2 regions of the Marinomonas mediterranea MMB-1 genome follow, and region 1 is predicted to be linked to the other one. Evidence: predicted binding sites of a transcription regulator. Region 1 holds the regulator's gene; the other holds the start of a gene.

Region 1 (3,175 bases):
TTTAGAAAGCGACACTAGCCAACCTCTTGAAATCCAAGCGGATGAAGCATTTTACGATCAGAAAGCGGGCGAAGCCACCTACAAAGGCGACGTTCTAATAAAACAAGGCACGATCGAAATAAAAGCAGACTTTCTAAAGGTGTTTACCGACCCAGCCACCAACACTTTTAGCTCTTTACAGGCCACTGGCACACCAGCGAGATTCACGCAGCAATTAGACGAGGCCGGAAACAGAGTAACAAGTCGCGGAGATCAGATCGACTACATTACAGATGGACGCTTAGAAATTAATGGCAAAGGCTATTTAAAGCGAGGGTTAGATGAAATAGATGCGGATTTCATCCTCTATATGATGAAAAATGAAACCTTTACCGCAGAAAACAGAGGCAATGGACGAGTAAAAATGACTTTGCAACCAGCTCAAGAGAAGAGTGAATAATGGCAATATTGGAAGCCAAACATCTCGCTAAGGCGTACAAAAAACGAAAAGTTGTGCTCGATGTGTCACTGTCCGTCGAATCTGGACAAGCAGTTGGCCTGTTAGGTCCAAACGGCGCGGGCAAAACGACCTGTTTCTATATGATTGTTGGCATGGTAGCAAATGATGCTGGAGGAATATTCATCGATGGCCTGGATGTAACTAAGGATGCGATGCACGCGCGCGCGCAAAAAGGCATTGGCTATCTCCCTCAAGAAGCATCTATCTTTAGAAAAATGTCTGTTGAAGACAACATTGCAGCCATTATAGAAACTAGAAAAACACTGACTAAACAAGAACGAAGCGACTTACTAGAAAAATTGCTTGAAGAATTTCATGTTACTCATATTAGAAAGAATTTAGGCATGGCTCTCTCGGGTGGAGAGCGACGAAGGGTAGAAATCGCACGCGCACTGGCAATGAACCCTAAATTCATTTTACTTGATGAACCTTTTGCTGGTGTCGACCCTATATCGGTCGGCGACATTAAGCAAATCATAAAACACCTCACAGACAGCGGCATTGGTGTTTTAATTACCGACCACAATGTTAGAGAAACGCTAGACATTTGCGACAAGGCTTACATTGTAGGAAATGGACACATCATCGCCTCAGGAAATGCAGATGACGTTATTAACAATGAACAAGTAAAAAAAGTCTACCTAGGCGACGACTTCAAGCTTTAAGCTCTTATTTTTCAAATAAAAAGGGAGTAATATGCATAACGCGTTCCATAAAAGAAGAGTTGCTCCATGAAGCAGTCATTACAGCTAAAAATCGGTCAGCAGTTAACTATGACTCCACAGTTGCAGCAAGCGATACGCTTACTTCAACTCTCAACTATTGACCTGCAACAGGAAATACACGATTTTCTGGAATCTAACCCACTTCTTGAACTAGATGAAGACGAGAGTGCAGCTGCAGCGTCATCAGAATCCAGCAATCAAACCGAAAAAAAAGCAGAGAGCGACACTAACTCAGAAGAAGCAAGAGTAGAGTCTGAATGGACGGAAAGTATCCCTGAAGAACTCTCTATCGACAGTAGTTGGGACGACACGTATCAAAATACAGCAGCGGCCTCTGACGCACCTTTATTTGATGGTGATTTCGACTTAGACAGTAGAAATTCTGAATCCGAAAATATACAAGACCATCTAATATGGCAACTAAACCTTACTCATATTTCTGATAGAGACATTGAAATTGCATATGCTTTAATTGAATGCGTTCAACCCGATGGCTACCTATCGATCAGCGTGCAAGAAGTCTTTGAATCCCTTGCCTCTGAACTTGAAGACTTAGAGCTCGATGAAGTTGTCGCTGTCCAACATCGCGTCCAACGATTTGACCCCGTTGGCGTTGCGTCGCAAGACCTAAGAGAATGTCTATTAGTCCAACTGGAAGGCTTTCACAATCACCAATTGTTTAAACCCGCCCATAACGTTATCGATAACTATTTACCACTTCTCGGGAATCGCGACTTTGCCCAGCTATGTAGGAAAACACGCTTAAAGGAAGAGGCGCTTAAAGACGTTATCGCGCTTATACAACAACTAAACCCAAAACCCGGCTCGACAATTGACACCTCAGACACTGACTATGTTATTCCTGATGTTTCAGTAAAAAAGAAAAATGGTATTTGGCAAGTTGAACTAAACAATGATGCGCTACCACCAGTAAAGATCAACGAAACCTATTCAGCAATGGCAAACAAGTCAGCGTCTTCGGAAGACGTAAACTACATAAAGACCTCGCTACAGGAAGCCAAGTGGTTTATAAAAAGCCTTCAAAGTAGAAATGAAACCCTACTAAAGGTCGCCAGCTGTATCGTAAATAGGCAGATCGAATTCTTCGAGTATGGCGAAGAGGCAATGAAACCGATGGTACTCCATAACGTGGCAGAAGAAGTCGGAATGCATGAATCAACAATATCTCGTGTCACAACTCAAAAATACATGCATACTCCTAAAGGTATCTTTGAGCTCAAATATTTCTTTTCGAGTCATGTTAATACAAGCTCTGGCGGAGAATGCTCCTCAACGGCTATTCGTGCCATGATTAAAAAGCTTATTGCAGAAGAACCGGCTAAAAAGCCTCTTAGTGACAATAAGCTAGCTACGATACTTGCCGAGCAAGGAATACAAGTTGCGAGACGTACCGTCGCAAAATATCGCGAGGCGATGAACATCCCTCCTTCCAATGAACGAAAGCGCCTTATTTAAGGTAGGTCATATCAACAATGTCTTTAGAAAAATTAGTCAATAGTGAGCTGGTTTTTGCTAATCAACCAATTGCCAGCAAAAAAAGAGTTCTGGAATTTTTAGCCGAGGCTATTGGGGCGAGGCTGCATTGTGAGTCAGAAGCAGTCTACGATGCGCTTTTAGCAAGAGAGAAGCTCGGCAGTACTGGCGTCGGAGCCGGAATAGCAATTCCGCACTGTAGATTTGAACAAGCAAATCATGCTGCCCTTGTTGTTATGTCTCTAGAAAAACCCATTGATTACGACTCAATAGACAGACAACCCGTTGATTTAATATTTGCACTGATAGCCCCTCCTAACGAATGCGAGGGACATCTTAAGACGTTATCTCAAATTGCAGAAATGGCACAATCTCCAGATAAATTAAAGAGACTACGTGATACTACAACAAACGAAGAATTGATAACCTCATTTCTACAACAAGTATAAGGGCGACT
Region 2 (3,175 bases), 1.6 Mb from region 1:
TCGTCTCCTTCTTTTGCACAAAAAGCTATCAAAGCAACACAATGAATTGTCGGCTTTTAGTCAAAAAATGGTTCAGGATCAAGAAGTTGCTAAGATGGTCTATGAACAGATTACTCGTTCGAACAGTCTCAATGATCCTTGTTTAAAAACTCTTCATCGTGCGAGCCATATCTTTAATGGCGACGTTATCTTGGCTGCTTATAAACCTAATGGAGGGATGCATTTTCTGTTGGGGGATTTTACAGGGCACGGTTTGTCAGCGGCAATTGGCGCGCTACCATTAGCCGATATATTCTTCGAATGGACTGAGAAAGGCTTCTTGATGAAGCAGATCTTACCCGAGATTAACAAAAGATTGCACTCTGTTTTGCCGAGTAATATGTTTTGTAGCGCGGCTTTTATTGATGTCAATATTTATAATGAAAGTATTGAAATCTGGAATGGCGGGTTGCCAGATTTGCTACTGTTTCGAGAGAATGAGCGACTTCCTAGATTGTTTAAATCCATGTGCTTACCATTAGGCGTTGCGGATGAATACGAGTTTGAATGCGTGACTGAAATGGTGTCCTTTCGGTCCTCGGATGTTCTATTGGCATTTTCTGATGGCGTTTACGAGGCGAAGGGGGTAGGCGATAGAGTGATGTTTAACGATGCTCTTGCTCCACTATATGATGGTAATGTAGCCCATGGGAGTCAATTTGACTGGCTTGAAAAGACGCTTTATGAAAAAGGAATAATAGACAACCCGCATGACGACCTGTCGTGCCTAGCGATTGAGCTGGATCGCGAAAAAGGCTTTATTTCTGATCAAGCCAGCTATCTAAAGCAGCATACTAGGGTACCTGCGAGCTTTGCTTTTGAGTATTCTCTGGACGCAGACTCGCTTAGGTCCACAGATCCTCTGCCGTATGTGTTGCAAATTTTGACGACGGTGCCAGGTTTGAATGAGCATTCAAGTCAAATTTTTATGATTCTGTCTGAAATGTATTCTAACGCTTTAGAACATGGGATTTTGAAGCTTTCCTCCCTCTCCAAGCAAACAGTTGAAGGTTTTGAGTTCTATTATTCCGAAAGGGAAAAACGTCTTTCAGAGTTGGCTACTGGAACCGTTACGATAAGAGCGAAGGTGGAAAGTACCTGCGATGTCGGCACGTTGGAACTATCCGTTGAAGACAGTGGCGATGGTTTTGATGTCGCTAACTCGAATAAGGAACTGGAGCTGATTGATATACCATATAGCCGCGGTATCCCGTTGTTGAAGCAGCTTTGTGGGCAAGTAGAGTTTTCAGACAAGGGAAACTTTTTAAAAGTGGTTTATACTTGGTAAGTACTTTTTGTCACTGACCACCTTTCCTATTTTTTATGATTTCCTCTTTCTCTAATTAGTTGGCCTTTTAATTGCTTTGGTAATTAGGATTAGTTGGAGAGAGTTATGTTAAATCCCGAGCCCATTCAAGTTAAAAACAATTTACTTAGTACGTCTTCCCGGTCGAACGTCGCTTCTAAATCGTCAAGTGAGTCGTCTTTTGGTGAGCATTTTTCTAAGTTTTCGTCTTCTAATGATGAAACTACTCGCTACTCTCGATCAAATTCCACTTCTATATCACAAGGTCAGGTGAGGGATACTGACAACCTCGTAGCTAAAGAAGTGTTGCCCGAAGAGTCTGTAAAGTCTCAAGATAAAGAGCTGTTACCTGAAGAAACTGCCAGATCTAAAGATAAAGAGGTCTTATCTGAAGAGACTTCCAGACCTCAAGATAAAGGTCAAAGTAAAGAGGAAGGTGCTTTCGTAAACTCAAAACAGAGCCATACGCAAGGGGGAAATCAAGAGGATGTTGATGTTGAAAAGGAGAAGGCGGCTTCTGATAATAAAGAAACGTCAGAAGATGAATTGGCGTCTCAACTGGTTGTTGACGAAAAAGGGTGGAGTGAAAAAAGCGGCAATGTTTTGCACTCTGAGCGCCATGATGCGGAAAATACTCTCTCAACTGACTCCGAATTGTCAAATGATGAGGTGAGTTCCGAGGTATCTAACGCAGATTTCGCTGAAGTATCTAGAGAAGCATTAGGGCCTAATGACCTAATTAAATTAGAAAGTAAAGACGGGGAAGTCCAGACCGTCAATACGGCAGATATTGATTATGGTGATTTTTCTGATGATCTTAATTTGAACGGAGCGATTAATTCAAAAACGGACGCAAATAAAGTTGTTCATAATGAGAATATTCTAAGTGATGTTGGCGCTGAAAAGAGCCTTAGTGCCACAATTGGTTCTACGTCTGCTTCTATTGCCGATAAGGTTAATTTAGCTGCTGAATCCGTTTCACTCGAAGAGGGGGCTATTTCAGAAGACGCAGAGGCTGTGATACGTTCAGCTACTGCCAATAATATCGAACCTTCTACTTCAATAGCGGAAAAACTGTCTAATGCTGTCGTTGCATCAGCCCCAATTTTAAAAGGATTAGAGAAGACTGCCGATAAAGTAGCCAATCTTGACATTCAAAGTGCGAATGCGATTGAACTAAGTGATGGTGACTCGGAGTTAGAAGGTGATAATTTAGATTGGGTGATATCTCAAATAAAGTCTAGTGGTGTAAATCAACCGTTACAGAACCAGCATAGTCTTTCTCTCACTGGCGCAACCTCCACTTCTTTTGCTAATAGCTCACCTCTTTCGAACGGTTTACCTTTAGCTAACGGTGAAGGAGCACTTAATGAAAGTGATGTAGTGCAGGATATTCTCGAAAATGTCGATGATGAAATTTCGATTGAGCCTGACTTAGAGTTTGGGGATCTCAAAAAGAAAGAGTTAGATTCTACGCTTGTGAAATTGTTTGGCGCTAGTGAGGGTGTTGAAGCAGGAAATGGACTGACTTCGAATGCCGTAGCGAGCGCAACTCAGTCTGCTATCTCCAATACAGCCCGTGTTCAAGGGCAGGCTGTTCCTAGTTATATCATGAGTAATGTGCCTAACTCTCCTGAGTGGGCTGGAGAAATGTCGCAGAAAGTCTCTATTATGAAGACTGATGGTATCAAAACAGCACATATTCATTTAGATCCGCCGGAATTAGGAAGTCTCACGGTAAAGGTTCAGGTTGATCATGATGGCAATACTCAAGTTAGTTTTGTAGCAAGCTCCCACGTTGCTCGAGACGCGATCGAATCGCAACTTTCA

Evidence for each region. The regulator sigma-54, encoded in region 1, starts transcription at its own class of promoters, with help from an activator protein. The targets are predictions, from matches to a motif close to TGGCACNNNNNTTGCTNT.
Region 2: a site for sigma-54 is predicted at 1,388-1,405, ahead of MARME_RS16250 (flagellar hook-length control protein FliK). Genes of this name have one in related genera too.

Annotation. Positions count from the first base shown of each region.
Region 1 covers NC_015276.1:1,968,136-1,971,310, reverse strand. The annotation lists gene lptA (lipopolysaccharide transport periplasmic protein LptA) at 1-439, shown strand, start outside; gene lptB (LPS export ABC transporter ATP-binding protein) at 439-1,164, shown strand; gene MARME_RS08955 (RNA polymerase factor sigma-54) at 1,231-2,700, shown strand; gene MARME_RS08950 (PTS sugar transporter subunit IIA) at 2,718-3,167, shown strand.
Region 2 covers NC_015276.1:3,544,581-3,547,755, reverse strand. The annotation lists gene MARME_RS16255 (SpoIIE family protein phosphatase) at 1-1,327, shown strand, start outside; gene MARME_RS16250 (flagellar hook-length control protein FliK) at 1,433-3,175, shown strand, end outside.